Regions from separate parts of the Nonomuraea insulae genome, predicted to be linked through region 2. Evidence: riboswitches for the same ligand, from Rfam matches in the RefSeq annotation. Region 2 holds a riboswitch; each other region holds the start of a gene.
What was found. A riboswitch is a leader RNA that binds a small molecule or an ion and turns the genes downstream of it on or off. The one in region 2 is predicted to bind cyclic di-AMP.
Positions count from the first base shown of each region.

Region 1: linked by a shared signal. The riboswitch ahead of ACFPZ3_RS52275 (C40 family peptidase) and the one ahead of ACFPZ3_RS03775 (C40 family peptidase) in region 2 are both predicted to bind cyclic di-AMP.
Region 3: linked by a shared signal. The riboswitch ahead of ACFPZ3_RS24990 (CHAP domain-containing protein) and the one ahead of ACFPZ3_RS03775 (C40 family peptidase) in region 2 are both predicted to bind cyclic di-AMP.
Region 4: linked by a shared signal. The riboswitch ahead of ACFPZ3_RS51190 (CHAP domain-containing protein) and the one ahead of ACFPZ3_RS03775 (C40 family peptidase) in region 2 are both predicted to bind cyclic di-AMP.

Region 1 is NZ_JBHSPA010000080.1:35,008-42,608, reverse strand. Features, by position in the region: gene ACFPZ3_RS52290 (phosphotransferase family protein) at 1-402, opposite strand, end outside; gene ACFPZ3_RS52285 (NYN domain-containing protein) at 547-1,869, shown strand; gene ACFPZ3_RS52280 (C40 family peptidase) at 1,955-2,929, shown strand; cyclic di-AMP (ydaO/yuaA leader) riboswitch at 3,847-4,012, shown strand; gene ACFPZ3_RS52275 (C40 family peptidase) at 4,086-4,613, shown strand; gene ACFPZ3_RS52270 (gluzincin family metallopeptidase) at 4,990-5,799, shown strand; gene ACFPZ3_RS52265 (M48 family metallopeptidase) at 5,837-7,180, shown strand; gene ACFPZ3_RS52260 (glycosyltransferase family 4 protein) at 7,177-7,601, shown strand, end outside.
Region 2 is NZ_JBHSPA010000006.1:212,741-220,341, forward strand. Features, by position in the region: gene ACFPZ3_RS03760 (RDD family protein) at 345-833, opposite strand; gene ACFPZ3_RS03765 (RDD family protein) at 952-2,403, opposite strand; gene ACFPZ3_RS03770 (amino-acid N-acetyltransferase) at 2,489-3,070, opposite strand; cyclic di-AMP (ydaO/yuaA leader) riboswitch at 3,362-3,510, shown strand; gene ACFPZ3_RS03775 (C40 family peptidase) at 3,516-4,559, shown strand; gene ACFPZ3_RS03780 (LuxR C-terminal-related transcriptional regulator) at 4,644-4,856, opposite strand; gene ACFPZ3_RS03785 (cytochrome P450) at 5,163-6,239, shown strand; gene lysX (bifunctional lysylphosphatidylglycerol synthetase/lysine--tRNA ligase LysX) at 6,249-7,601, opposite strand, start outside.
Region 3 is NZ_JBHSPA010000027.1:588,111-595,711, reverse strand. Features, by position in the region: gene ACFPZ3_RS24995 (3-keto-alpha-glucoside-1,2-lyase-like domain-containing protein) at 1-1,855, shown strand, start outside; gene ACFPZ3_RS24990 (CHAP domain-containing protein) at 1,998-2,630, opposite strand; cyclic di-AMP (ydaO/yuaA leader) riboswitch at 2,642-2,788, opposite strand; gene ACFPZ3_RS24985 (AraC family transcriptional regulator) at 3,022-3,807, shown strand; gene ACFPZ3_RS24980 (glycoside hydrolase family 25 protein) at 3,973-4,731, shown strand; gene ACFPZ3_RS24975 (hypothetical protein) at 4,769-4,894, shown strand; gene ACFPZ3_RS24970 (VOC family protein) at 5,106-5,489, opposite strand; gene ACFPZ3_RS24965 (helix-turn-helix domain-containing protein) at 5,634-6,452, opposite strand; gene ACFPZ3_RS24960 (hypothetical protein) at 6,520-7,476, opposite strand; gene ACFPZ3_RS24955 (FAD-binding protein) at 7,595-7,601, opposite strand, start outside.
Region 4 is NZ_JBHSPA010000073.1:299,089-306,689, reverse strand. Features, by position in the region: gene ACFPZ3_RS51215 (polysialyltransferase family glycosyltransferase) at 1-928, shown strand, start outside; gene ACFPZ3_RS51210 (DUF6716 putative glycosyltransferase) at 912-2,066, opposite strand; gene ACFPZ3_RS51205 (hypothetical protein) at 2,069-3,013, opposite strand; gene ACFPZ3_RS51200 (aldo/keto reductase) at 3,112-3,933, shown strand; gene ACFPZ3_RS51195 (Gfo/Idh/MocA family protein) at 3,995-4,948, shown strand; cyclic di-AMP (ydaO/yuaA leader) riboswitch at 5,060-5,197, shown strand; gene ACFPZ3_RS51190 (CHAP domain-containing protein) at 5,209-5,913, shown strand; gene ACFPZ3_RS51185 (SRPBCC family protein) at 5,988-6,563, opposite strand; gene ACFPZ3_RS51180 (ArsR/SmtB family transcription factor) at 6,566-6,874, opposite strand; gene ACFPZ3_RS51175 (alpha/beta fold hydrolase) at 6,925-7,601, opposite strand, start outside.

The DNA of each region.
Region 1 (7,601 bases), on a different contig from region 2:
CGTGTATGGCAGCACGTCCGGCGGCACCTCCCCGTCCGCCCGCTCCATGACGAAGAACGGCGAGCCGAGCGGCCCGGGATCCGGCTCGAACCACAGGGCCCGCGGCGCTGGGATTCCAGCTTTTTCCCTGGCCAGCCGCATTATCTCGAACTGCGCCCCGAGATCGTAGGCAGGGAAAACGGGAACGGCTTCCACCGCTGGTGCGAGCCTGGCTACGCAGCGCGTACTGCCGGCCTCCCAGGTCGCGGTGAAGAACAGGGTCTCGCTTGACAGGCCGTTTTCCGACGGTCTGGACATCTCGGACACGGTGACGCTCCCGCCGATCCTGCCCCGGAGCCAGACGGCGGTGCGTTCCCGCAGTTCTTCCAGGTCACGCGTGGAGGTGCGCATCGGCTCTGTCACGGTGGGCCTCCCGGCTGGACATGTGCCCTTCGACAGTCGTATACCGCCTAGCAAGCGCTTGTCCATATAGAGACGCTCGTTACGGTCAGGTACGCAACAGCCGTACCCTTGTCTGAAAGGGCATGTCACGAAGGGACAAGTGGGATGAGTTCAGCGGGTGAAGGCCTGGCTCGCCCGCTTCCCGAGCAGGTGCGGCTCAACGTGGTCGATCTGGCCTCTCAGGTCCTCGGAACGATGCCCGCTGTCTCCATACCGCCGCCCCTGCGCGGCATCGCCAAGTTCGACCCCCGTAAACGGGCCAAACTCGGCAGTGCCCCCATAGCGGCGCAGCTCGAGAACGACAAGAAGTTCCGCGAACTGGTCGCCGAGTCCGTGGCGGCCGGCTGGCCGGAGCTGGTCACGGCGCTGGCGGAGGGCAACGTGCCCCCGGCGGCCGACCCCGTGCTGGTGGCCGCGGCGGCATACCTCACCAGGCCCCCGGGCTGGGCGGAGATGATCGAGACCGCCCGCACCGACCTGGAGCAGGCGGCGGTGGCGGCCGAGGGCACCGAGCGCGAAGAGGTGGTGACCCGGCTGCGCGAGCAACTCGCCGCGCAGAAGAGCTCCGCCAAGGAGGAGGCCGACCGGCTGCGCGAGCAGATCAAGTCGGCCCGCGCGGAGAACTCCGACCTGCGCCGCAAGCTGCACGACGCCCGTGAGCGGGCCAAGGCCGCGGCGCGGCGCTCCGAGGAGATGGAGCACGTCGCCGAGGAGGCCAGGACGGCCGCCACGGTCGCGGGCAGCGCCGGCGAGTCCGAGCTGCGGCGGCTGCGCGAGCGGCTGGCCGACGTGGAGAAACAGCTCGAAGCCTCGCGCCGGGCCGCCCGCGAGGGCAGGAGCATCGAGGACGCCCGCGTCCGGGTGCTGCTCGACGCGCTGCAGGACGCCTCGGCCGGGCTGCGCCGCGAGCTGGCCCTGCCCACCACGATCAGCCGACCCGCCGACTCGGTCGCGGCGGTCACCGGCGAGCGACCCGGAGTGCGCGGGGTGCCCGCGCGGGCCCTGGCCGACGACGACCCGCAACTGCTCGACCAGCTCCTGGCGCTGCCCCAGGTGCACCTGATCATCGACGGCTACAACGTCACCAAGACCGGCTACGGCACCCACACGCTCGCCGACCAGCGCACGCGTCTCATGACCGGGCTCGGCGGGCTCGTGGCGCAGACCAGGGTCGAGGTGACCGTGGTGTTCGACGGCGCCGAGCTCAACGCCCCCGTGCAGGTGGTGGCGCCGCGCGGGGTGCGGGTGTTGTTCAGCGCGCCGGGGGAGATCGCCGACGACCTCATCCGCCAGCTCGTACGCGCTGAGCCACCCGGCCGGGCCATCGCCGTGGTGTCGTCGGACCGCGAGGTCGCCGAGTCGGTCAGGCGCATGGGAGCCAGACCCGTTCCGTCGGCTTTGCTGCTGCGCCGGTTGGGTCGCGCGTAGGTTACGAATTGCCGCGTTTGGGTCATGGCCCACCCGCCACTTCTGTACTATTTCGCCCCAGATGTAATCCCATGGAGGCGATACAGTGAGGTTTGGCCGGGTGCCGGTGGCCACGGGTCTCATGTTCGGGCTGGTGCTGATCCCGATGGGAGCGGCGGTCGCCGATCCCAAACCCACTCTCGGCCAAGCCAAGGCCAAGCTCGACAAGCTCAACGACAAGGCCGACAAGGTCGTCGACCGGTACAACACGGCGACAGAGCGCTACAAGAAGGCCAAGTCCACCTACACCACGCTGAACGACAGCTACAAGCGCAAGCTGGCGACCGTTGAGGACCTGCGCGCTCAGGTGATCGGCATGGCCGTCGACAGCTACAAGCTCGGCGAGGACGTGACCTCCTGGCCCGGCATCCTCGGCTCGCAGAACCCCCAGGGCATGCTGACGGGGCTGGCGGTGGCCGGCCAGGTGCAGCAGGAGCGGGCCCGGAAGCTGGCGGCCTTCAACCAGGCGAACCGGGGGCTGAAGGCCGACCGCGACAAGGCGCAGGACGCCCTGCGGGGCGCCGACAAGGAGCGGGACTCCGTCCAGAAGGAGCGCTCCGACATCCTCAAGCTGGTCGAGCAGCAGAAGAAACTGCTGAAGAAGCTCGGGGCCTACAACGCCGGCAACCCGAACAGCGTGGGCCTCAAATACACCGGCGCGGCCTCGGGGAACGCGGCCGCGGTGCTGCGGTTCGCCTACGCGCAGGTGGGCAAGCCGTACATATTCGGCGGGACGGGTCCTGGCGGCTTCGACTGCTCGGGGCTGACGCAGGCGGCCTGGGCGGCGGCTGGGGTCTCGCTGCCGCGTACGACGTGGTCGCAGTGGGCCTGGGGGGCCAGCCGCAAGGTGAGCATGGACGCCCTGCAGCCCGGGGACCTGATTTTCAGTAATGGGCTCGGACACGTCAGCATTTATGCGGGCAATGGGAATATCGTCCATGCGCCGCAGACCGGCGACGTCGTCAAGGTCGTAAAACTGTCCGCCTACGGGGGCGGTCTCGTCGGCGCGATCCGTCCGTGACTTTTCTCCCTTAGTTCGACTGCGGTGGGTGGCCTGTCCACCGACCGCTCCGGCTGACCGCCGTCCAGGACTGACCCGCGCACCTTTACGCGCTGCCATGGCCGGTAACCCGCCGCACTTCGCCTGACGGCCCTCCAGGAAACGCCCTGACCCGCGTTTGGCGCCATCCTTTACGCCGTGACTGGTCGGCCACCCGCCGCACTCCGCTGACGGCCCTCCAGGAAACGTCTTAGCCCCATCCTTTACGCGCTGCCACGGCCAACCACCCGCCGCACTCCGCCTGATGGCCCTCCAGGAAACGCCCTCTGACCATTCAGTGGCGAGCCGCCGTTACGCGAGCCCGAGTTGCCCGACTTCCGTGGTTCAAGCGTTCGCCGCCATGCCCGCCGTTTCGGTCTCTGCCGGCGGGGATTTCGGCTGCCGGACGGCTGTGTTGTTTGTCACCAAAGGTTTCGGTCATGCCGGTTGGTCGGGTGTAAGCGCTTTTGCGCAGGTCAAAGCCCTTCCGTGAAGCTCCGGAATCGACCATCTTCGTGACTACTACGTCACCTCGTAGGCCATCGCGATGTGATCGCGAGAGCGCTCCCCGGCGCGGGTGGTCGCGTTTCAGATGTGACGTTTGGGGCGCGAGTGATGATTGGGACCTGACAACAGCCGCTGTGTCCAAGTGTGAGCAGGGTCACATTTCAATAACGGAACCTGGTGCTCCAGCAGGGGTTCGGCATTTGACCGACACCACTATCTGATCTTTACAACCGGGTTCACCCTTTGCCGATCCTTGACCGTTCGGCGTAGCTTCTGGCGTCGTCGCGGTGAACAAGCCATGTCGCTGCGAACCGGCATCGGTCCCTCCCGATGCGAGACAGATAAATATCCGCCGGTCGCTCCCGATATCCCCATATCGCAGACAAATCGGGGCTTGCGACCTGCCGAATCCGTGCAGCCAGGAGGCACGGAGCCGGGGACCCAGCGATCCCATGTTTCCCCAGGGATCAGGGGTGAATCGGCGCGCCAATCGCGCCGTAGGGCGACTTCCAGGCCCGAATCCGTCAGCTAACCCGGTAGGCGTTCGTGGAAGACACAAGGAGAAATCCTGTCTAACTCCCTGCAGAACCCCCGCCTGTCCCGCCTTGCCCTGAGTGGCGTTGCACTCACGATGACCGTGACGGCCGGAGGTCTCGTCCTCCATGCCCCCACGGCTCAAGCGGCGACGACGAGCGCATCGGCCGGCACGACGACGGTGAAGGCGGCTACCACCGCCCTGACCTCGGCGAAGTCGGTCACGACGGCCCAGAGAAAGGCCGCCAAAGCCGCTCGGCAGAAATCGAAGGCCCGCACGGCCGTCGCCGTGGCCAAGGATCAGATCGGTGACCCGTATCGATACGGGGGCACAGGACCTGGTTCGTTTGACTGCTCCGGACTCGTCCAGTTCGCCTGGAAGAGGGCCGGGGTGAAACTCCCGCGCGTGGCGAGCAGCCAGTTCGCCCGTATCAGGCACAAGATCTCCTGGCGCAAACTGAAGCCAGGTGACCTGATGTTCTTCAGCGGGTTGGGCCACGTGGGCATGTACGTCGGCAAGGGCAAGATGATCCATTCGCCGCGGACAGGCGAACGGGTGCGCATAGACAAGCTGGGCGGATGGCGCAGGTCGTCGTTCGTCGGCGCGGTCCGTCCCGGCATGTGAACAAGCCCCGTCCGGATTCTCTGGAGACTTTCCTGAGTTCGGACGGGGCTTTCGCATGTGAGGCGCAGGCTCCGCCCGTGAGGCGCAGATTTCGCCCGTGGGGCGCAGGCTTCGCCCGTGGGGCGCAGATTTCGCCCGTGGGGCGCGGGCTTCGCCCGTCAGGTACAGACTTGCGCAGGTCGGGCGCAGATTTCGCCCGTGGGGCGCGGGCTTCGCCCGTGGGGCGCAGATTTCGCCCGTGGGGCGCAGATTTCGCCCGTGGGGCGCGGGCTTCGCCCGTCAGGTACAGACTTGCGCAGGTCGGGCGCAGGTTTCGCCCGTGGGGCGCAGGCTGGCGCATGTCGGGCACGGGATTGGCCGACTACCATCAGGCAGCGTGTCCGAGCAGGTGAGCCGACGCGCGGCGGTGACCGCCCTGCTGCTCCTCGCCTTCGCCCCCGCCAGCGCCCCCGGCATCCCCGCCCTCCCCCCGGAGTTGCGTGGCCTGTGGCCAGGAGGCCCCACGATCGTCTCTCACGGCCGGCGCTCCGTCGTCGTGGGCCACGGCGCGGGCTCACTCGGCGAACTGGCCGACAGGGCCGACAGGGCCGGGCTGCGCGTCTCGCAGGTGCTGGGCAGGCCCGTACGAGCCCTGATCGTCGTACCGGAGTCGGCAGGCGAGGCCGCCCGGCTGGCCCGCGCGGACCGGCTCGACGGTCTGGCGGCGCTGGCCGACGGCGGGCGCGTGATCGTCGTGCCCGAGACGTTCGCCACCCTCACCTCCACGGGGAAGGACGTCGTCCTCACCCACGAGCTCACCCATGTCGCGGCCGGTACCGACCACCTCCCCGTCTGGCTCTACGAGGGATTCGCCGACTATGTCGGCTACCGGGACGCAGGGCTGCCCCTGGCGAGCGCCGCCGCCGAACTCGCCGCCGAGATACAGGCCGGACGCTTGCCCAGCGCTTTGCCCGGCCCTGAGGCTTTCGTGGCGGACGGGCGGGACCCGGGCCGGCTGGCGCGTGCGTACCAGGAGGCGTGGCTCGCGTGTCGTTTCCTCGCTGACCGGTTCGGTGAGGGGACCCTGGTGAGGCTCTACCGTGAAGCCCAGGTGGCCGGCGTCGAAAAGGCACTCGCCTCCCTGGGACTCTCCGTCGCCACGCTGACGGAAAGGTGGCGCGCGTACGTACGGGATCGGCTCGTGTGAAGTGCGTACGGGATCAGCTCGTGTGAAGGGGAGGCGGATGAGCGAACAACTGGACGCGGACGACCCTCAAGAGGGCGGAACGGCCACCGCGGCGCGGTCCGGCCGGGGTGCGACGGAGCCCGATGGGGAGGCGCCCGTGGGGAGAAGCGGGCCGAGACGGCAGGCCGCCGTCGCGCTGGTGCTGCTCGGCCTGGCCATCCTGGCCGTGGCCGTCTTCAGCACCCCGTGGGACGTGCTGACGGGCGGCCCGCCGGATCCGGCCCGCGACTTCAGCGCCACGCAGATCGCCAGGGCGGAGGCGTTCGACGTGGCCACGAGCCTGCCGAGCTACCTCTCGCTGGCGCTCACGATCATCTTCGCCGGGCTCCTGGTCGCCACCCCGTTCGGGGCCAAGGTGCTGGGGGTGCTCAGGGGCCCGCGGTGGCTGCGGGTGATCCTCGGCGTCGTGGTGATCACCGCGATCGTCGAGCTGGTCAGGTGGCCTCTGGGTGTCTGGTTCGAGACGATCATGCGGGACTACGGCCTGTCCACCCAGGACTGGGCCGGCTGGGCGGGGGACCGGCTGAAGAACCTGGGCGTGGAGGCGTTCCTGCTCTGCGTGATGCTGCTGGCCCTCGTGGCGCTGGCCCGCAAGGTCAGGCGCTGGTGGATCCCCGCCTCGCTGGGCGCGTTCGCGCTGACGATCGTGGCCTCGTTCGTGTATCCCGTGGTCTTCGAGCCGATGTTCAACGACTTCACCTCGATGCCGCGGGGCTCGCTGCGCGCGAACCTGCTGGAGATGGCCGAGCGCGACGGGGTGCCGGTCGAGGACGTGCTGGTGGCCGACGCCTCACGGCGGACGACGGCGCTCAACGCGTATGTGTCCGGCTTCGGCGCCACCCGCCGCATCGTCGTCTACGACACACTGCTCCGGGCCCCGCCGCGGGAGGTCGAGCTGGTCGTGGCGCATGAGCTGGGCCACGCCAAGCATGACGACGTCCTGTACGGCACGCTCGTCGGCGGCCTGGCCGCCGGGCTGGGCGCGATCCTGCTGTTCCTCGTGTTCGACCCGCTACGACGGCGCGTGGGCGTCACCTCGATCACCGATCCGCGGGCGGTCGGCGCGATCATGGGCCTGATGACCGTCGGCTCACTGATCATCGGCCCCGCCCAGAACCTGATCAGCCGGCACATCGAGGCCAGGGCCGACGTGCACGCGCTCGACCTCACGAAGGACCCGGGCACGTTCATCGCGATGCAGAAACGGCTCGCCGTAACCAATATTTCCGACTTGTCGCCGGATGCGGTGGAATATGTGCTCTATGCCTCCCATCCTTCCAGCCCTGAGCGCATCGCCATGGCCCGCTCATGGGCCAAGCTGAACGGCATCCCCGAGCCGTGATCAAGGTGCTGTTCGTCACGAACGACTTCCCACCCAGGCCGGGCGGCATCCAGTCGTTCGTGCACGGGCTCGCGCTGCGCACGCCGGGCGTGGTGGTGTACGCCCCCGCCTGGCCGGGCAGCGCGGAGTTCGACCGGCGGCAGCCGTACCGGATCGTGCGGCATCCGACGCGGCTCATGCTGCCCACTCCAGCCGTCGCGCGGACGGCGGCCGGGCTGGTGGCCGAGCACGGCGCTCACACCGTCGTGTTCGGCGCGGCGGCGCCGCTCGGCCTGCTCGCCCCGCGCCTGCGGCGGGCGGGCGCGCGGCGGGTGGTGATGCTCACCCACGGCCACGAGGCGTCGTGGGCGAGCGCGCCGGGCTTCCGCGCGGTGTTGCGCAGGATCGGCGAGAACGCCGACGTGGTGACGTATCTGGGCGA
Region 2 (7,601 bases):
CAACTTCACGACGCCAAAGATGAAGGCTCCACCCACCACCACCGGGGGGAGGAGCGCTGACAATACGTCTGTTAGGGCTTCCATTCGTCCTCAGCCTCCACGGCTAGCGGGGTTTCGGGGGCGCATTAAGCGCTGGAGCGCGGCCACGGGGAGCCCGCTCCCTCATGACACGCAGGCGACAACCACCCGCACCCGACCATAGCGGCACAGAGATGCCCTGCGTGTCGCAGGGGCGCCAACATCCGGCAACCCGGACGCCCCATAGCCTAATGCCAGTCTCTCCAGGCTCCTTACCGGATCAAGCGAAAATTTTGCGAAAAGGCATCGGCGCAGGTACGGCTGACTCAGCGAAGATCTTTTACGACGCGTGTTCCCGCCAGCCTGTCGTGCGGCCCCCGCTCCAGCGGCTTGTCGATCAGGATGAGCAACCCCACCCCGAACAGCAGCATTCCGGCCAGCAGATTGACGACCGGAATGCCCATCAGCATGACGGGCGCCGGATAGACCAGCGCTCGTTTGAGCAGAGCACGGGGCGGAAGACCGGCCGGAGCCAGGCGAATCCTCATGATCGCCTTACCGAAGGTGCGCCCGTGGCGGGAATGCGCCCGCCAGTCGTAGACCGCATAACCCAGCCCCGCCGCCAACCACGCGAACACGCCCGGCAGACGCCCGCCGAACACCTCCGACATCCCGACAGTTCGGAAGAAGCCCCACAGCACGATGAACAGAATGTAATAGAAGACCCCGAAGACGAGTGCTTCAATCAGTCGGGCAGCGAGGCGTTCCCACCATTCCGCGGGCCGCGTGTCCTGCCACGGCGCCGTCCCGGCCATAACTCCCACCTCGCGTCATCGGCGGCTCGGGGTCTCCAGGACAACATTCTCTACGGAGCGGGCGGACAAAACACAGGGGCCGGCGGGAAGCCGGCCCCTGTTTTGCGTGTGCGGAAGACTACTTGATCTTCACCACCACGGTCTTCGCGAACTTGTCCGCGAAGGTCTGGTGCAGCGGCTTGTCCCAGAGCTGCGACGCTCCGTTGAGCGCGTAGGCGACGCCCGCGAGCAGGGCCCCGAGGATGGGCACCCAGTAGAGGATGTAGCCGCCCACGGTCAGCACCGCCCGCTTGACCGCCACGTCGGTCGGCAGGCCGCCGGCTTGCACGTGCCCGCCCACCTGGACGGCCTTGATGCCCAGCACCATCTTCCCGACCGTCTGGCCCTTCATCTTGTGAAGGATGAAGTCGTAGACGACGTAGATGATGGTCGCCAAGACCGAGACGGCCACGTAGTACAGCAGGGCGAAGGTGAGGCCGGTGGTGAGCCCCGTGATCGAGCTGTACGAGGGGTACAGCGGGGTGAGGATGAGCTGGACCACGACCAGCACGATGCCGAAGATGACGCCGTCGATGATCCTGGCCACCAGTCGCTGCCACCACTCCGCCAGCGGAGCCGGAGCCCCGGGCGGCTGGACGCCGACCGGCTGGCCGTAGGGCTGCCCGTAGCCGGGCTGGCCGTAGCCGCCCTGCGCGTACTGCTGCGGCTGCTGACCGTAGCCGGGCTGCCCGCCGTACTGCTGCTGCTGCGGGTCGGCGTACTGCTGCTGAGCGTAGCCCTGCTGGCCGTAGTCCTGCTGGCCGTAGCCGGGCTGGGACTGCTGCTGCTGGCCGTAGTCCTGCTGCTGGCCGTAGCCGGGCTGCTGCCCGTAGTCCTGCTGCTGCCCGTACTGAGGCTGCTGGCCGTAGCCGGGCTGCGACTGGGGCTGCTGCCCATATGGGGCCTGCTGGCCGGACTGCGGCTGCTGGCCGTAGCCCTGCTGCTGCCCGTAGTCCTGCTGCTGGCCGTAGCCGGGCTGCTGGCCGTAGTCCTGCTGGCCGTAACCAGGCTGGGACTGCTGCTGCTGGCCGTAGCCGGGCTGCTGGCCGTAGTCCTGCTGGCCGTAACCGGGCTGGGACTGCTGCTGCTGCTGCCCGTATTGAGGCTGCTGGCCGGACTGCGGCTGCTGACCGTAGCCCTGCTGCTGCCCGTATTGAGGTTGCTGGCCGGACTGCGGTTGCTGACCGTAGCCCTGCTGCTGACCGTACTGGGCCTGCTGGCCGTAGTCCGGCTGGGACTGCTGCTGCTGGCCGTAGCCCTGCTGCTGGCCATAGTCCTGCTGGCCGTAACCGGGCTGGGGCTGCTGCTGCCCATACTGGGGCTGTTGCTGGCCGTAGCCCTGCTGCTGTTGTTGTTGTCCGTACTGGGGCTGCTGCCCGTAGGCGTCGTCCGCCCGGTAGCCGACCACAGTGACGTCGGGGTCGGGCTCGCCGGGGTGGCGGCCCGTGTTCTGCTGCTGCCCGTAGGGGGTGCCAGGCGCAGAATTCTCGCCGGAATCGTCCTGTGGGTACGGCGGCTGTCCGGTGCTCACCGTGTCACCTCGCTCCAAGTGCGCATGTGGCACGTGTCAGGACACATGCCTGTGCTGCCCAACGTATCGACATAGGTATCAACAATCACCTTTCCAACTGGTCAAGGTCTGCGTCACCCGATGTCAGATGGAGCAGCATGCGGGTGTTGCCCAGGGTGTTCGGTTTGACGTGTTCCAGGTCGAGGAACTCCGCCACACCCTCGTCGTACGAGGCCAGCAGTTCGGCGTACACCTCGGGTGAGACCGGAGTGCCCTGAATCGGGCGAAAGCCATGTCTCGCGAAGAAGTCGACCTCAAAAGTCAGACAGAATACACGTTGCAGACCTAGATCTTTTGCGTGCTGTATCAACGCAGAGACGATCCGATGGCCGACGCCCATCCCCCGGCACTCGGGATCCACGGCCACGGTGCGAACCTCCGCGAGGTCCTCCCACAGCACGTGGAGCGCGCCGCAGCCGACGACCTGCCCTCCCCGCTCGGCCACCCAGAATTCCTGTACGTCCTCGTACAGCGTGACCGTGGCCTTCTTCAGAAGCCGCGGCCCCGCGCCCGCGTAGGTGTCCACCAGAGCCCTGACCAAGCGCACGTCAGGCGTGCGGGCACGCCTGACCACGACCGCGCTCTCGGGCGCGGTCTCGGACGCTGTCAGTTCGGCCACCTGCTCCATGGCTCTCCAGAGTACAGATGTCATTACGGCTCAGACCTAACTCCCATGTCTCGGCCCATCCTGTTACATGTGTTGGTCATATGGGCGCGTGCCTGCATGCCCTGGCCGGGTTGGGGTGAGGGCGACGGCAAAGAGGACATAAAGTCTGTTCTGCACGAGTGTGCACGAGATCACCTTGTGACCCTTCGGTTGTGAAACCTCTACAGACTCGGCAGTTCTGGTTGAGCACGAACCTGGAGTGCATTAGTGTCCTGCGACGATGTTCCCTGCGTGTCGCCCCCGTATCGGCGCGCGAGGAACACGCCCAATCCCCGCGAGGGGAGCCGGGGACCCGCCGGTGACGTCCTCCAGCGTCACCAATGGGGTGAATCCGAGCGTTCGGTAGGGCTGCTCCGGCCCGAACCCGTCAGCTAACCCGGTAGGCGTCTATGAGAGGAGCTGGTTGGTGAAGCGCACGCTCAACGGTGGGGGGAAGACGGCGGGCAAGAACGCCCGCCCTCCGGAACGGGCCAGGCGACCACATCGGTTCGGTGTGGTGAGTCTCACAATCGCCGCATTCCTGATCGCCATCCCCGTCGGCTCGGCGTCGGCTGACCCCAAACCCTCGCTCCAGGCCCTGGCCAAGCAGGTCAACAAGATGCACACGGAGATCGAGACGCTGACCGAGCAGTACAACGGCCAGCGGGAGAAGCTCAAGACCGCCAAGAAGTCCGCCGAGGCCGCGGAGAAGACGTTGTCGACCAGCGAGGCCGACCTGGCGGCCAAGCGCGCCAAGGCCGCCATGCTCGCCGAGAACGCCTACATGACCGGCGGCCTGGGCAAGGCGCTGGCGTTCACCACCTCCCAGGACCCCGACACCTTCCTCGACCGCGCCGCCACCACCTACATCCTCGAGCAGCAGCAGGGCGAGGAGGTCAACCAGGTCACCAAGGCCAGGGAGGCCGCCGAGCGCGCCAAGTCCGGGGCCAAGACGCGTATCGAGGAGGTCCAGAAGCTCGTCAGCGAGCTCGAGACCAAGCGCAGTAAGATCACCAACCTGGTGACCAGGGTGGAGAGCAACCTGTTCAAGCGGGCGCTGGGCGAGGCCGGACAGGCCGGCACGCGGGCGCAGCGCGTCAACCTGCCGATCATCGGCGGCGGCAAGGCGGCGCAGGCGGCCCGGTGGGCGCTCACACAGCAGCTCAAGCCGTATGTCTGGGGCGCCTCAGGCCCCAGCACCTACGACTGCTCAGGGCTGGTCATGGCGGCCTACCAGAAGGTGGGCATCTCCCTGCCGCACTACACCGGCAGCCAGTGGACCGCGGGCAGGCACATCTCACGCTCCGAGCTGCGGCCGGGCGACCTGGTGTTCTTCTACGGCGACCTGCACCACGTGGGCATCTACCTCGGCGGGGGCATGATGGTGCACGCGCCGCAGACCGGTGACGTGGTACGGATCGCCTCACTCGACCGGCGGCCGTTCGCCGGCGCGGTGCGCATAGCCGACTGAGCCGACTGAGCCGACTGAGCCGGCCACAACCGACTGAGCCGGCCGAGCCGACCTGCCATCACATTTCCCCGTGGCCGCCCGCCGCTAGATCAACTGGCGGCGGGCCGCCCACGCCACGGCCTCGATCGCCGTGGCCACACCGATGCGGTCGCAGATGCCCCGCAACCTCCGGCGCACGGTACGACCGCTGATATCCAGACGTCTGCCCACTCGATCTACTGTGACCCCCTTGGCAAGCTCCGCCAATAACGCGACGTCCGCATGGCTCAGCTCAACACCTTCAGTGAGCACATCCATCGGGAGCCCTCCCCCCCAACAGCAACCTTTGACCTCACAACCGGGCCAAAGTCGCTCCTCGCAGACGGTAAACGCATCCTGGAAAGGTCGTCAAGCACGATAATCGCCACGCTTGACGAATGCTATTGACATGATCCGATATATATGGCGTACTGCCGATATGTCAGAACCGATCACTTCGCGATGAGCGACCTCGTCGAGCCTTCCGAGTCGCTGGATCCGGCATCAATGAGCGCAGTCGACGTTCTGGGTTTTGATCCGTTCGACGGCGAATTTCTGCATGATCCTTATTCCCGTTACCGCGAGATGAGCGCACGTGGCGCTCTCTTCCGTACGCGTGGAGGACTGCTCGTCGCCACCACTCACGCGCTCTGTACGACGCTGCTCCGCGAGCCGCGCTTCGGCCGCGACTACGACCCGTGGAGCGACGGAGGCACAGGTCAGGCCGCTGTGTCGTTCCTGTGGATGGACCCGCCCGACCACACCAGGCTCCGCGCCCTGGTGAGCAGGGCCTTCACACCGCGCATGCTCGAACGGCTGCGCGCGCGCATCGAGGCCATCACCGCCGAGTTGATCGCCGCGCTGCCGGAGGAAACCGACCTCGTGTCCGGACTCGCCTACCCCCTTCCGGTCATGGTGATCAGTGAGATGCTCGGAGTGCCTCCGGAGGACCACGATCGCTTCCGGGGCTGGAGCGAGATCTTGGCCCGCGGCCTTGACCCGATGCTGACAGAAGACCACATGTCGGAAACCGGGCGGGCCGGAAGGGAGTTTCGCGACTACTTCCGCGAACTCGCCGCGATCCGGCGTGAGCGTCCCGGAGAGGACCTCCTGAGCGCCCTGACACAGGTACGGGAGCTGAGCGAGCCCGAGCTGCTCGCCACCTGCGTGCTGCTGCTCGTGGCCGGCCACGAGACGACCGTCAACCTCATCGCCAACGGGGTGCTCAACCTGGCCCGGCACGGCCTGCTGCGGCACGCCTCCGAGCGGCCCAAGCACGTGGTGGAGGAGGTGCTCAGGTACGACCCGCCGGTCCACCTCACCACCAGGGTGGCGCTGGAGGACACGGAGCTGGGCGGCGTGCCGTTGCCCAAGGGCACGGAAGTGATGGTCCTGATAGGCGCGGCCAATCGCGACCCGGCGGTCTTTCCCGATCCCGACCGCTTCGACGTCACCCGCGAACCGAGCCGGCATCTCGCCTTCGGGCTCGGCATCCACTTCTGCCTCGGGGCGACGCTGGCCAGGATGGAGGGCGAGATCGTGCTGTCGGCACTGGCGACGGCGGCACCGGGGCTGGAGCTCGCCGACGCCGCGCCGCCGTACAAGGAGAACGTGGTGTTGCGGGGCCTGGCCACGCTGCCGGTACGGCTGCGGCGCGGCTAGCCCCCGCGCTCAGTGGGTGGGCTTGACCAGCGGGAACAGGATGGTCTCGCGGATGTTCTTGCCGGTGAAGGCCATGATCATCCGGTCGATGCCCGCCCCCATGCCCCCGGTCGGCGGCATCGCGTATTCCAGCGCCTGCAGGAAGTCCTCGTCGAGCTGCATGGCCTCCAGGTCGCCACCGGCGGCCAGGAGTGACTGCTCCACCAGGCGGCGGCGCTGCTCGATCGGCTCGTTCAGCTCGGAGTAGCCGGTGCCCAGCTCGGTGCCGAAACCGATCAGGTCCCACTTCTCCGTCAGCAGCGGGTTGTCGCGGTGGTTGCGGGCCAGCGGCGAGGTCTCCAGCGGGTAGTCCATGACGAACGTGGGCTGGACGAGCGTGTGCTCGACGAGCTCCTCGAACAACTCCTGCACGAGCTTGCCCGAGCCCCACTTCGGGTCCCAGTGGATCTCACGGTGGTCCGCCAGCTTGCGCAGCTCCTCCAGGGTGGTGGAGGTGGTGATCTCCTCGCCCACGGCCCGCGACACCGCGTCGTGCAGGGTGATGCGCGGCCACTCGGGGATGCCGAGGTCGATCTCCGTGCCCTCGTGGACGACCACCGAGGTGCCCAGGGCGGCCAGGACGGCCTTCTGGTACATCCGCTGGGTCAGGTCGGCGATGCCGTTGTAGTCGAGGTAGGTCCCGTAGGCCTCGACCATGGTGAACTCGGGGTTGTGCGTGGAGTCCGCGCCCTCGTTGCGGAAGTTGCGGTTGATCTCGAAGACCTTCTCGATGCCGCCGACCACGAGCCGCTTGAGGTAGAGCTCGATCGCGATGCGGAGGTAGAGGTCCATGTCGTAGGCGTTGATGTGGGTCTTGAACGGCCTGGCCGTCGCGCCGCCGTGGATCGGCTGCAACATCGGCGTCTCTACCTCTAGGTAACCCTCTTCGTGCCAGAAGTCGCGCACCGCGCGCACCGTGGCGCTGCGGACCCGCGCCATCGTCCTGGCCTCGTCGTTGACGATGAGGTCGACGTAGCGCTGGCGCACCCGCGCCTCAGGGTCGGTGAGGCCGACGTGCTTCTCCGGCAGCGGGCGCAGGCACTTGGCGGTGATCTGCCAGCTCTCGGCCAGGATGGACAGCTCGCCCCTGCGTGAGGTGATGACCTCGCCGATCACGCCCACGTGGTCGCCCAGGTCGACGTCGCGCTTCCAGCTCGCCAGGGACTCCTCGCCCACCTTGTCGAGCGAGATCATGACCTGCAGGTCGCCGCCGCCGTCGCGGAGTGTGGCAAAGCAGAGCTTGCCGCCCACGCGGTTGAGCATGACGCGCCCCGCGACCGCGACCGTGTCACCGGTGGCCGTGTCGGGCTCCAGGCCCTGGTA
Region 3 (7,601 bases), on a different contig from region 2:
CACCCAGGGACTCGAAGCGGGGGTCAACCGGATCAGCCTGGGGCCTGACGGCGCCATCTACGCCGGCGGTCTGGGCGCCGGCGGAAACTGGGGCCAGCCGGGCAAGCTCACCTACGGCCTGCAGAAGCTGACCCCGGGCGAGGACAAGGCGTTCGACATCGTGAAGATGCGCGCGATCGAGGGCGGCTTCGAGCTGGAGTACACCGAGCCGCTGTCGGCGGAGACGGCCACGTCGCTGGCGGCCAAATACCAGGTCACCCAGTGGCGCTACGTCGCGGCCGCCACCTACGGCGGGCCCAAGGTGGATGAGGAGCCGCTGACCGTCACCTCCGCGATTCCGGCCTCCGGCGGGAAGAAGGTCACGCTCAAGATCGCGGGCCTGAAGCCGGGGCGGGTGGTGCACCTGCGGTCACCGCGTCCGTTCAGCTCGGCATCAGGGCGGTCGTTGTGGAGCACCGAAGCCTGGTACACGCTCAACTCGCTGGTCGGCGGCCCGGTGACGGACACCGTCTACGAGGCGGAGAGCGCGGCGCAGAGCGGCGGCGCGAAGCTGAACACCGACCATCCGAGCTACTCGGGAGCCGGTTTCGTCGACGGCTTCTGGAGCGCGGGCGCGGCCACGCGGTTCGCCGTACGCGCGGCCGAGGCCGGCACGTACCACGTGGGCCTGCGCTACTCCAACGGCCCGAACCCGGCGCCCGGCGCCAAGTCGCTGAGCGTGTACGTCAACGGGACCAAGGTCAGGCAGGTGCCGCTGGCCACGACGGAGACGTGGGACCAGTGGGCCACCCGGGTCGAACCGCTCACGTTGAAGGCGGGCGCCAACACCATCGCCTACTCCTACGACAGCGGCGACACGGGCAACGTCAACCTGGACTCCGTCACCGTGGCCGCGCGACCCGTACTTGAGGCGGAGAACGCCCAGCTGCGCGGCGGCGCGAAGGTGAGCACCGGCCGTCAGGGCCACACCGGCGCGGGCTTCGTCGACGGCTACACGACCGCGGGCGCGAGCACCTCGTTCTCGGTACGTGCGGACTCGCCCGGCAGGCATACCGTCGGGCTCCGCTACGCGGCCGACACCGGCACGTCGGTGAGCGTGTACGTCAACGGGACCAAGGTCAGGCAGGTGCGGCTGGCCGCCTCCGGCGACTGGGCCGTCCAGACCGAGGCCCTCGACCTGAAGCGGGGCGCGAACACCATCGCCTACAGGTACGACTCCGGCGACGCGGGACAACTCGGCCTCGACCACATCACCGTGTCGAAGGCGGAGCGGATCACGCTCTTCGACGGGACCGGCCTGGCGGCATGGGAGAGACGGGCAGGCGGAGCGGCGACCTGGCCGATCGCGAACGGCTCCATGGAGTCCTACGGCGGCGACATCCGCACCCGGCGCACGTTCGGCGACTTCAAGCTGCACGCCGAGTGGTACGAGCCGGACTACCCGCCGGAGGTGACCGGGCAGCAGCGCGGCAACAGCGGCATCTTCCTCCAGGAACGCTACGAGGTGCAGGTCCTCGAGTCGTACGGCGACACCACGCCGGCCGCCAACGAGGCGGGCTCGATCTACTCCAAACGCGCGCCCGACCGCAACATGGCCACCGCCTCAGGGACGTGGCAGACCTACGAGATCACCTTCCGCGCGGCCCGCTACACCAGCGCGGGCGTCAAGACCGACGACGCGCGGGTGACGGTCGTCTGGAACGGCGTGGTGGTACACGACGACGTGGCCATCGACGGCGGCACCGGCGACCACATCCCGGAGAGCTCGGCGTCGGGCGGGATCCGCCTCCAGGACCACGGCGATCCCGGCGAGAACCCCCGTTTCCGCAACGTATGGATCGAACCCGTCTCCTGACCCCGTGCCCGCCATGCGACCGCGGTCGCAGCCGAGCTTGGTCGCAGGTCATGCCGACACAAAGCAACGGGTGGCGCAGGAATCTCTCCTGCGCCACCCGTTCTCCCTTGACCATCGCACATGGCAAGGAGCTCTTCTGCGATCAAGCCCTGTAGTCGGGGTATCCGTAGCCCACGACCTGGGACTTCGGCCGGACCCGCTGCTCGACCTTGCCGTTTCCGGTGTTGCCCTCGATCGTGGTGATCGTGCCGTTGCCGTTGTCCTGCTTCACCAGGCCCACGTGGTCGATGCCCGTGGTGCTCTTGCCATTCCAGTCGTAGAAGACCACGGCGCCGGGCTTGGCGAGCGTGCCCCAACGATGGTTGGCCTGGAACCACTTGGCGTAGGTAACGGTGTAGGCGTCCCAGCCGACGGTGGGACGGGCGCCGGCCTTCTCGCCGACCCAGGAGACGAACATGGCGCACCACGGGGCGTTGGCGTAGGTCCGCAGGGTGCCGCCGTCGCGGGCGATGGTCTCCTGCGCGCGGGGCGAGGACATGTACCAGCTGTGGAACGGAGTGCCGCCGCCGGCGGCGTTCTCCGACACACCGATCTGCGACTCGGCGATCTTCAGCACAGACTGCGCGCTCACCTGATGCGCCGGCTTCTGGACGTCGTGATCGGCGGCGAAGGCCGGGGTGGCGGCGAGAGCGGCACCGGCCGCCACGCTCATCCCGACGGCGAACCGGGCCAGTTTTCCGGGCATCAGGGCATGGGTGAAGCTGTACTTAGGCATTACGGGAATTGCTCCTTGCTTCCATGCGCCTACCGGGTTAGCTGACGGGTTCGAGCGTGGAAGTGCTCTACAGGGCGCCCGATCCAGGCGCACCGATTCACCCCGGAGAAAAGTGGGTCCCCGGCTCCGCGAGATCGCGAATTAGGCGGCCGCGTTCACAGACGCGGGTCTCGGCAATATGCAGGCGTCATGAAGCACGCCTCAAGTCCTCGAACGTAAGCGAAGCGCATAGAAAGATGCAAGCCATCCCCTGGAAGGGGCAACAGAAACCCCCACGCCAAAGGGGATCGCGGCAAAATTCTTTACCTGCTCCGGGCGGGATTCGCAGCACGCCGGCCATGATTCGCGATGCGACACGGGTGTGTCGCGCTGAGGACATACCCTGAACGGCATGCGGAAGTCCATGATCGAGGCCGTCGACACCGCGCCCCCGGCCTCCGCAGGGGTGATCGTCGTCGGGCACTTCCCGCTGGAATCAGGGCAGTGGATCTCCCCGCACAGCCACACCCATCACCAACTGGCGTGGACGCGCAGCGGCGTGCTCGGCGTCGCCGTCGCCGACTCGTACTGGATCCTGCCGCCCAGCAGGGCCCTGTGGTTGCCTGCGGGGGTCGTCCACCAGACCGGGGCGACCCGCGACGCGGTGTTGTGCAGCCTCTACCTCGATCCGGAGCGGTGCGCCCTGAACTGGGCGGAGCCCACCGCGGTCGGCGTGGACGGACTGCTGGCCCATCTGATCGGCCACCTCGCCCGCGAGGACCTCGCCGATGACGCGCGCCTGCGCGCCGAGGCGGTGGTGCTGGACCTGCTGCACCCCTTGCCCACCCTGCCGATCGACGTTCCAGAACCCGTGGACGAACGCGTGCGCGCCGTGGCCGACGCCCTGCTCGCCGACCCCGCGGACCCACGGAGTCTCGACGCCCACGCCCGCTCCATCGGGGTGAGCCGGCGCACGCTGACCCGGCTGTTCGTCCGCGACACGGGCATGAGCTTCGACCGCTGGCGCACCCACACGCGGCTGCGCGCCGCCCTGCCGCTGCTCGCCGAGGGCCGCCCGGTGTCGGAAACCGCGCACGCCGTGGGATACGCGACTCCGAGCGCTTTCCTGGCCGCCTTCCGGCGAACCGTCGGCACGTCGCCCGGGCGCTACCTCAACGGGGACGCCGTACATTTCTGACAAAGAAGATTTACCCGGCGGTGAATCCCCGGTCTGGTCGGCATTTCAGGCTTATGTGAGCCTCTATCCCCTACATCACCTTTGCCGCTCTTTAGGGAAATACGTACCTTTATCCGTAGCGGCGTACCCATTGTCGATGCCGTCTTTCACCAATCGTCCCTTGGGGTGATCCAGACCAAGCAAGGAGTCAACACCCTCATGCTCAACACCAAGAACTCCAAGCGCTTGAGCCTGGCCGTCGCCGGCGCTCTCCTGGCCGGAATCACCGCGGTCACCGGCACGGCGTCCGCCTGGACCACCGACCACGGCGCGCCGCACGGCACCCGGCAGGAGGCCGGAGCGCTCACGTACGGCCTGGACATCTCCCACTACGAGCCGCTGTACGACTGGAGCGCCAGCTCGGCCCAGTTCGGCATCATCAAGGCCACCGAGGGCACCGACTACCGCGACTCCTCCTTCGCCAGGCACTGGCGTGAGCTGGGCGACAAGGGCATCGTGCGCGGGGCCTACCACTACGGCCGCCCCGGCAACGACCCCATCGCCGAGGCCGACCACTTCCTCTCCGTGGTGAACGCGCAGCCCGCCAAGCCCGGCGACCTGCTGGTCCTGGACCTGGAGACGGCCGACGGCCAGTCCGTCGACGAGGTCAACGCCTGGGCCAAGGCGTGGCTGTCGCACGTGAAGGCCAAGACCGGGATCGTCCCGATGTTCTACAGCGGCTGGAACTTCGCCAACACCTACGGCAAGGGCCTGGCCGAATACCCCCTGTGGGTCGCCCGCTACGGCGTGGGCAAGGGCACGGTGACCCCGCCCGCGGACTGGAAGTCCTGGGCCATCCACCAGTACACCGACGCCCCCCTCGACCAGAACGTCTCCGTGCTGAGCCCGGAGCAGCTGCGCGCCCTGGGCCGCCACGCTGCTTGAGCGTTCCCTGCTTCCTGGGTGGTAGCGGCACGGCGGAATGACGGACGTCACCAACACCACGCGGATCCACGCCCTGCTGGTCAACCGAAGGTGGATCTCACCCGAGCACCGCGCCCGCCTGCTCTCCGACGCCGCCAAGGCCGCCGCGGAGAAGACCGGCTAGATCCGCCGCTGGGCGTCCGCCAGGTCGCGTAACACGCGTACCGGAGAGACCAGGGCCACGGCGGTGCCGGCGAGCATCAGGCCGGAGCTCACGACCAGGGTCGCCCGAAATCCGAGAGCGGCCCCTGCCGCACCGCCGGGGAGGGCGCCGATCGCCTGCCCCCCGAAGGCGAAGAACCGCCACGTCGCATTGGACGGCGGCGGAGGCCGGTTCAGCGAAGCTCGCCGGTGATGATCCACAGGTGGCCGAACGGGTCACGGATGCGGCCCGAGCGCTTGCCGTAGTCCCGGTTCTCGATCGGCACGACCACCTCGGCGCCATGGGTGATCATGCGTTCGCCGACCGCGTCCGGGTCGTCGACCTCGATCTCGAGGAGGACCGCGGAGCCACCGAGATCACTCGGTGAGAGCCACTCCCACGAGGAGACGGCCGGCGAGACCGTGAAGGACGAACCACCGATGCGGTGATCGACGACGGCGGGCCGGCCATCGTCGCCCAGCGGAGCACGGAACACCTGCTCGGCGCCGAGAGCGTCCTGGTAGAACGCCGACGCGCGATCCGGGTCGGGCACGATGAGACGAGGAGAGAGTTTCATGGTCGAGACGCTGCCTATCTGATCGAAGCGTTCGCCGCCAGAGGTCCGCTCGGCGACGTGGAGGCCGTGTTCGGCGGCACGCACACCATCGTGGTGGCCGGTCAGCGGCTGGTCTTGAACTTCTGGGAACCGGCCTCGGCTTCGTCAGGCGGGTTCGCGATCCCGCGCGGCCGGGCCTTCCGTACGCAGCCACTCGGTGGGCGTGCACCCGGCCATGGCCCGCCACTCCCGGGTGAGGTGCGCCTGGTCGGCGAATCCCGATGCGGCGGCCACCGCGGCCACACTGACCTGCCCCGCGCGGGCCGCGGCCACGAGCCCGCCCCGGGCGGCCTCGAAACGGATGAGCCGTTGGTACTCCTTCGGCGTCACCCCCAACTCGGTACGGACCGCCGTGCTCAGGTGGCGTCGGGAGCACCCGAGCAGCTGAGCCGCCTCCTGCACCCGGGTGGTTCTGGACAACGCCGCGAGCGTGGCCCGCAGTCCATGACGGTCGGTGTTCTCCCCGTATCGGGCCAGGCCGGTGAGCAGGGTCCGTTCGACCAGGGCCCGGCGTTGCGGCCAGGACGAGCAGGCCGCCAGGCGCTCCGGCAGGTCCGCCATCGCCGGGGCCACGTCGGCGAGATCGGCGACGTGCCCGGCCAGCGCCGACGCCGGCAGCCCCAGCAGCGCGCCGGCGCCGAGCGGGCTGAGCGTCAGCCACACGCCGCGCGTGCAGCCCTCCTGCCTCAGCTCGGCCGCGCCCAGGTGGAGCCCGGCCACCACGGCCCGGAGCCTTCTGCCCGAGCCGGGCCGACCGTGCCACGCGATCTCCAGCGAGTCCGCCTCGGGGATCGTGATCGACACCGTGGACGAGGGCAGCCCGCGATGTACTTCGACCGTGCCCGGCCCGAGATCGTAGGCGCCCAGCGTCACCACGAACGGCGCCAGGGCGGCGGACGTCTGATCAGCAGGCACGATGCTCACCCTCTCCACGGTACGGCCGCCGCGCGGTGCAACCGACGAACCGAGCACAGGCGACGTTCGCCACAGATCAGCGGCGGCGGCCTGGCGTTAAGGCGGCGAGCTCCTCCGTGGGCTCCTCGGTCGGCTCCTTGGACGGCTCCTTGGACGGACTGTTGTCGATGGCGCGGGCCCGCTGGACGTCGAAGTTCGCGACAGCCGGCGTGCCGCTGTCGTTCGCGCAGGCCACCGTCACCGTCGCCGGCCCCGGCACGGCCTCCTCGGGCACGGTCACCGCGTCGGTGAAGTCGGCGCCGGCGGAGTCCGCGGTGACCGGCGAGCCCAGCGGGGCGTCGCCCTGCCCCCACCGCACCGTGTAGGCCCCTCCGGGCGGTGGCGGCTCACCGCCGCCGCAGTGCAGGCCGTTCACAGCGAGCGACGCCTGCTCACCCGCGCGCCCGGAGGACGGGCGGAAGGCGGCCTTCAGCTGCGGCACGACGGTGAACACCGCGTCTCGCGACGTCGTCCCGGACACCGTGCAGCGGGTGTTGAGGGTGTGCTCACCGGCCGCCGCGCCGGGCACCGTGATCGTCTTGTGCAGCCCGCCGGGCTTGTCCGTCATGCCCTCGAAGATGGCCTCGCCGTCCCACAACACCTCGAAGGGGCCATCCGCCTCCGTTTCGGGTTCGGCCGGCTCGGTGGCCGGCGTCTCGGCATCCGCATCGCCGGTGGGGCAGTGCACGCCGCTCAGGTGCACCTCGACCGAGGAGCCGGGACGGCCCCAGGTGGGCGAGATGCTCGGCGGGCTGGCCGCCCGCCCCTGTAGTGCGACCGCCCGCCCCTGTTCTGCGACCGGCCGCCCCAGTAGTGCGGCTGCCCACCCCTGTTGTGCGACCGGCCACGCCTGTTGTGCGACTGGCCGCGCCTGTGCGGCGACCGGTTCCGCTCCGTCCGCGACCAGCCGCGGCCCCGCCGTCGCGGCGCCCGCGAGCAGCGCCGCGCCGATCGTGCCCGCCGCGAGCAGTCGCGCGTAGGTACCGAATCCCATGACCCCTCCGCCCCGTTGAGCAGCACCACCGGCCTGTGCACAGTGCCGAGTGTGCTGAGGGAGCGCGTGGCCGTCTTGAGTCGGCGACGACTCAGATCCCGTCGCTTCCGCGCGGAGGTCACCCA
Region 4 (7,601 bases), on a different contig from region 2:
GGAGTCGATCGCGGTGCCGCCGGCGCGGACGATCGCGGGGCTGGTGCGCGACTGCCCGATCTCGGTCTACTCCGACGGGCTGATGAGCTACGGCCCGACCCGTGACCCGCTGCCCGCCGAGATCTTCCGCCGCATCGCCCGGCTGATCCACCTCGACCTGGTGCCGGGCCTGACGCCGCTGCTGCTCAGCGAGTACGGCGTCACCCCCGAGATCCTGCCCCAGGAGCGCTTCCTGGCCATCGTGGACGAGGTCACCGCCACCGCCCCCGACATGCTCGCCGGGCAGGCGATCGTCCTCGGCCAGTACCTGTCGGCGCTGGACATCCTCACCGCGGAGGAGGAGGCCGAGCTGCACGAGAGCATGCTCAAGGCGCTGGCCGCCCGCGGCCTCACCGACATCGTCTTCAAGCCGCACCCGGCCGCCGGGCGCCGCCACGCCCAGCTCCTGCGGGCCGCGGCCGGGCCGTTGGGAGTGCGGCTGTCGGTGGCGGGGGAGAGCGTGCCGGCCGAGGTGTGCTTCGCGGCGCTGCGGCCCGAGCTGGTCGTGGGGTGTTTCTCCACGGGACTGGTGACCGCGCAGCGCTACTTCGGGCTGCAGGTGGCCTCGTACGGGACGGGGACGGTGCTGGAGCGGCTGGCCCCGTACGAGAACAGCAACCGGATCCCGGTCACCATCGTCGACGCCCTGCTGCCGCGCCTGTCGCCCGAGGGCCACATCGAGCGGCCGCCCGCCGCCGACCTGCCGGGCCTGGTGCGCGCGGTCGGCTACTGCATGCAGGCCGACGCCTACCCGGAGCTGCGGCCCGAGCACATCGAGTTCGACCCGCGCTACTTCAAGCGCAAGCGCCTGGAGACGCTGGGCTTCGCCGGCTCCGGCAAGCCCAGCGCGCTCACCAGGATCCGCAGGAAGATCAGGTCAGCGATCTGAGGTAGCGGCGCATGCGGCGCTTGGCCCGGTAGCCCACCCGCAACATCTTCGGCGGCACCTCCACCCGGAGCCGGGCCCTGCGTCGCGCCGCCGCGTGCTCGGGCCCGTCGAGCAACGATCTGGCGGGCGTTCCCGGCCGGGCGGTCACCAGCCCGGCCAGCAGCCCCGCCCAGTCGTTGCGCTCGGCCGGCTGGAAGTAGTTGGCCGCGCACCATGCGGCCGAGGCCATCCGGAAGCCGCCCTCCGCCAGCTCCTCCAGCGTGCCCAGCAGCCGGCTGCCCTCGAACACCACGTTGATCATCTCGGCGCTCACGCCGAAGTCGCTCAGCACCAGCGACGGCACGTCCATCGCGATGGCCTCCAGCGCCGCCGTCGAGCTCACCGTGACGAACCCGGTCGCCCGCTCCAGCTGCTCCCGCATCGACCCCGCCTCGAACGCCAGCCGCCCCGGCTCCCCCATCTCCCGCCACAGCCGCCGGTAGTGGAAGCGCTCGTTGTGCGTCTGCCGCTCGTCCTCCAGGGCTCGCAGCTTGACCACCACGTCCAGGTCGGGCCGGCCCTCGGCCAGCCCGGCCAGCGACAGCAGGATCCGCTCGCGCTGCTCCCGCTCCCGCGGCACCTTGGCCTGCGTGGCGAAGACCACCCGGTTACCGCCCCCTGCCACTCTTTCCTGGCGCAGGAACGGCAGCCTGGCCAGGCCCACCGCCCCTCCCCCGCCGAGCCGGGCGGCGATCTCGGAGAACTCGGCCACCTCCCGCTCGCTGTGCACCACGAACAGGTCGCAACCGCTGCGGAACAACCACGCCTTCTCCGTCGCCGGCACCGAGATGCCCGGCAGCCCGCTGACGAAAACCGGGCGGGGCCGCAGCCCGTCCAGCACCTCGGCCACCAGCACGTCCACCACCGGGCCCGTGCAGGCCACGAGGATCACGTCGGGCCGCGTCCGCTCGGCCAGCCGCCGCACCGACCGCGCGGACAACACGGGCGGCGGCTCCCCGTCGCCCACAGCCGCGGCCATCTGCTCCGGCGAAGGGGCGATCGGCGTGCGCACCACGACCAGCTCCGCCGGACCATCCAGGTCACCGAGCAGGCAGGCCGCCCATTTCAGATACGAATCGGAGTCGGCGACCGCCAGCACTCTCAACCGGACACTCCTGTCAAATGCGAGCGCAGGGCGGGGGCCGCCCTGCTCGTCCACCAGTCCTCTGGAACATCCACGGGCTCGACGGCGACTCCGCGCGGGCCGAGCAGCACCCGCAGCGAGGTGATCGCGGTCGAAGGGAGGCTGAGCACGCGCTGGCCGGCGTCCAGGCCACGCAGCGTCAGCTCGGCGGGCACGCCGCCGTCGTGGACGGTGATGCCGGGGCGCTCCCGGATCAGCGCGACGTCCACGGGGTCCTCGCGGCGGTGCGGGTAGTAGGCCAGCGGCTCGCTCGCGGCCAGGTCCGTCAGCCAGCGCAGGTAGTGGTCGCGGTGGACCAGGCCGTTGCGGACGAGCGAGGTGCCGAGCACGACCGTGCGCTCGGCCGGGCCCTCGGCGCTGGGCGGCTGGGAGCGCAGCCAGGCGAAGTCATGGCGTACGAGATTCACGCCGGCCTCGCGTACGGCCTCTTCGAGCTTGTCGTCCACGGCCAGCGCGGTGAAGATGCAGACGTTGCTCAGGCGCAACCGCAGCGCGGCCGCCAGGCCGAGCGTGGCGCGCAGCCGGGTGGAGCGGACGCGGGCCCGCAGCAGCGGCCGGAACGGGCCCGCCGCGATCAGCTCCAGCAGCCGCAGCGTGGCCAGCCCGTCGTCCACGATGACGATGCGGCCGGGGCGGGACACGAGCCAGCGCAGCTGCACCTTGCCGGAGAAGGCGTCCCCGACGGCCTGCAGGCGCCTGGGCATGCGCTCGCGCGGTTCGGCCAGCTCCAGGCCCTCCGGGAGGTCCAGCGAGCGCAGCTCGCGCCGTGTGGCCTTCAGGGGCCGCAGGCCCGCGCGGGGCACGACGGCCGTCTTCGGGCCGAGGAGCCCGGCGTGGTGGGCCTCGACGGCGCACAGCATCTGGAGCGGGGACTCCACCCAGGCCGACGCCTGTTCGACCACTCCTTGCCCTCCCAGCGAAGTGATGGCCCGTTCACGACCGCTTCAAGCTAGCCCCACCGGCTTAAGCGCTCAGAAACGCGGCGTGAACAATGGAGGGTATGAACTCGCTCATGCTCAACACCGACGGTGTGCAGATCCCGCAGCTCGGATACGGCGTCTGGCAGATCCCGGCCGACGAGGCCGAGCAGGCGGTCGCGACCGCTTTCAAGACGGGCTACCGGCACGTCGACACCGCCGCCGCCTACGGCAACGAGGAGGGCGTGGGGCGGGCCGTGCGCGCGAGCGGGCTGCCGCGCGAGAAGGTGTTCGTGACCACGAAGTTGTGGAACGCCGACCACTCCCGCGCCGAGGCGGCCTTCGACGAGTGCCTGGCGCGCCTGGGGCTCGACCACGTAGATCTTTTCCTCATCCACTGGCCGGTGCCGCGGCAGGACAGGTACGTGCAGGCGTGGAAGGCGATGGAGAAGATCTACCGTGACGGGCGGGCCAGGGCCATCGGCACGTCCAACTTCACGGTCGCCAACCTCACCCGGCTCATGGAGGAGACCGACATCACCCCGGCCATCAACCAGATCGAGTTGCACCCGTACCTGCAGCAGCGGGAGCTGCGGGCCTTCCACGAGGCCAACGGCATCCTCACCGAGGCGTGGGGCCCGCTCGGGCAGGGCAAGGGGCTGCTTGAGGACCCGGCGCTGACGGTGCTGTCGGAGAAGTACGGCAAGACTCCGGCGCAGATCGTGCTGCGCTGGCACCTGCAGCTCGGCAACGTGGTCATCCCGAAGTCCGTCACGCCCGCGCGGATCGCCGAGAACGTCGACGTCTTCCACTTCATCCTCGACTCCGAGGACATGGCGGCCATCGGGGCGATGAACAAGGGGCGGCGTCTGGGGGCGGACCCGGAGACGTTCAATGTGACCTGAGTGACGGAGGTGAATGGGGTGAATAACCCCATTCATTTACCCGCCCTATACGATCTCGGGCGTGCGAGATTTTACGTGGGGAATCGCGGCGACCGGTGGCATCGCGCGGACCGTGGGCGCGGCCATCGTGGCGGAGCCCGGGATGCGGGTGGCCGCCGTCGGTTCGCGGGATCTGGCCAGGGCTCAGGCCCTGGCCTCGACGTTGGGCGCGGAGTCGGCGTACGGCTCCTACGAGCGGTTGTGCGCCGACCCGGCCGTGGACGCCGTCTACGTGGCCACGCCGCACGCGCAGCACCTGGCCGTGGCCGAGGCGGCCATCGCCGCGGGTAAAGCCGTGCTCTGCGAGAAACCGCTGGCCGCGACCGTGGACGACGCGGAGAAGATGGTACGCCTGGCGCGCGAGGCACGGGTGTTCCTGATGGAGGCCATGTGGATGAGGTTCAACCCCCTCGTCCGGCGGATCGCGGGCGACCCGCGCTTCGGCGAGATCCGCTCCGTGCAGGCGAGTTTCGGCTTCGCCTCCCCCTATGACCCCGCCCATCGGCTGTGGGCGCCGGAGCTGGGCGGGGGCGCTTTGCTGGACCTGGGGATCTACCCGTTCGGGCTGGCCCAGATGCTCCTGGGCATGCCCTCCGACCTGCGGATGACCGGGTCCCTGGCCCCCAACGGGGTGGACGCGGAGGCGGCCGGCGTATTGCTCTATCCCGGCGGAAGGCACGCTCTCGTGGCGACCTCGTTGCTGGGGAATTACCCCAACCTGGCCAGTGTTGTAGGTACTCAGATGCGGGCGGACATCCCGGCGCCTTTCTGGGCGCCCCAGCGGATCGTCCTCACGGGACCCTCGATGGACCCGGAAGAGCACGTACTCGATCCGGCGGACAACGGATACGCCGGAGAGCTCCGCGAAGTCCGCGCCGCCACGGCCGAAGGCAGGACCGAATCCTCGATCATGCCTCTTGACGAATCCCTTGCCATGATGGGGCTTCTGGCCGACGCGCGGAGGCAACTCGCCTAGCCGCACTTTATGGATTTGTAATCCTCTTGCCTCATGTATTACCTTATGAGGCATCTTGAGGCATACGTCCGGTTTGTCCGGCTATGTCTGACCATCGCACGAAAGATCGCAGGATTGCGACCGCTGAATCCGCCTTCGGGCGGAACCGGGGACCCATGTCCTTTGGGGTGAATCGGCACTCCGGTGCCGTAGGGCAGCTTCCACGCCCGAACCCGTCAGCTAACCCGGTAAGCGGCATGGAAGCAAGGAGTACCCCCTCGATGGCCAAGCACCGAATCACCGCTGCCACGAAGACCGGTATCGCCCGCGCCCTCCTCGGCGCGAGCGTCCTCGCCTCGGCCCTCGGCGCCAACGCCGTGACGGCCAGCGCGGACACCGCCACCGGAGTCGCCGCGGCCACCGCCGCCAGGCACCCGGCCGCCGCTATCGCCGCCCACCAGGACGGCGCCAAGACCAACGAGACCAAGGTCAACGTCACCGCCGACCAGGTCCTCTCCCTGGCCAAGTCCCAGGTGGGCACCTCGGAGAACTCCAGCGGCGGCGGCACCAAGTACCAGCAGTGGTACGCCGACTCACGGCGCGCCGCAGAGACCGTCGCCCGCGACGGCGGCAGCCGCGCCGACTACCTGAACGCCGCCTGGTGCTCGATGTTCGTCTCCTGGGTCGGCGAGCAGACCGGCGCCCGCCCGCAGGTCGGCTGGGACGCCTACACCGTCGCCCACGCCAAGTGGTTCGCCGCCAACCACCGCTTCGGCAACGAGGCCAAGCCCGGCGCCGTGGTCTTCTTCTCCTGGAGCGGCAGCAAGTCCCTCAACGACATCAACCACGTCGGGTTCGTCGTCAAGGACAACCACAACGGCACCATCTCCACGGTCGAGGGCAACACGGGCGACGGCACGGTCGCGGAGCGCGTCCGTCCGACGTCGCAGGTCGTCGGCTACGGCTACCCGCAGTACGCCGCCTGACGGACTCTTCACCGGCACGATCGAGCGCGCGTCCCCCGCACGGGGGGCGCGCGCTCGCGCGTTTCCCCGCCCGATCAAGACCCCTCGCTCTGACCCTTCACCTGCTCCGGCAGCCCGGTGTTGGGGATGCCGAACCTGCGCGCGTACTGATCGTTGAGTTCCGCCCAGCCGAAGGCGGTCGCCGCGGCGCCGCGGATCGGCGGGATCGGATGACCTTCGAGCAGCTTCTCGGCCACGTCGAGGCACAGGTGCCAACCCGCCGCGACCTTCGGGATCCACTCGCGGTCGTTGACGGTGTGCCGCAACGTCAGCCGGGCGCCGGCGTCGGTGGCCGCCAGCTCCCAGCGCAGCAGGTCGGTGCCGAGGGTGTACTCCAGCAGCGTCGGCGGTTCTGCGCGGACGACCTCGGCCTCCATGTCCACGGGCTTGTCGTCGTCGATCATCGTGATCGTGACGCCGCCCGCCTTGGAGAGATCGCGGTCGGCCGTGTACGGCGCCCACGCGGCGAGTTGTTCCGGCTCGGTCAGCGCGGCCCACACCTTCTCGGGCGGGTGGCGCAGGTCGCGGGTGAAGACCAGGGTCCAGCGATCCTCCGTCGCCTCGCAGCCGACCTGGCCGAGCGGGCTCGGGCGGTATGCGTCGTCGGTCATGACTACTCCAGGTTGTCGAGATGACGCTCGAGAGCGTCGAGATGCCGGTCCCAGAGGGCGCGGTACGGCTGAAGCCAGTCGTCGAGCGCCCGGAAGGGACCCGCGTGAATGCGGTAGATCCGCCGCTGAGCCTCCGTGCGGCAGGTGACGAAACCGGCTTCCCTGAGCACCTTCAGCTGCTTGGAAACCGTGGGCTGGCTGACGTCGAGCGCCTCCACCAGCTCGTTCACGCTGCTCTCGGCCGTCAGGAGCCGGTCGAGAATCCGGCGCCGGGTCGGTTCGGAGAGCACGGAGAACGTATCGACGGACATGCCTTTATATTCCTAGAAGGGCATATTCCTGTCAAGGCATATACGCCGATTCACCCCAGGAAGAACTCCGCCAGCGCGCCCGCGACCCGTACCGGATCGTTCTCCATGGGAATGTGACCCGCCCCCGCGACGCGGACGAGCCGGGTGTCCGGCATCTCGGCGGCGAACCGCTCGGCGTGCCGCACCTCCTGGAAGGTGTCCTCCTCGCCCCAGACCAGCAGCTTGGGCGTCGCGCCGGCCCTGAGCGCGGGCACCAGATCCAGCGTGTAACGGCTGTCGGCGGCGCCCGCGAGTGCCATCCAGGACCGGCAGACACGCGGGTCGTTCCAGGGGCCCAGGTAGTCGGCCAGCTCCTCCTCCGAAGCCGGGCGGGCCAGCGCCGTGGTGACGGCCGTACGGCGGGCGGCCAGCACGTCCTCCACCGTCGTCGCGGCGACTACGGCGGGGTCCCGGTAGCGGGCCACCCCCGGCACCGGCCAGGAGTCGTAGGTGACCGAGTTGACCAGCGCCAGCCGGCCCACCTTCGCCACACCCCCGGCCAGCAGGTGCTGGGCGATCGCACCGCCGATGTCGTGCCCGGCCACGGCCACCGGCTCCGCCACCCTCAGCGCCGCCGCGAACCGCGCCACCCACCCCGCCAGCGCCGGGACGGCCGCCGTCTCCGGCGTCAGCTCCCCCTCCGAGCGCCCCAGGCCGGGCAGATCGACCGCGACCGGCCGCAGCCCGG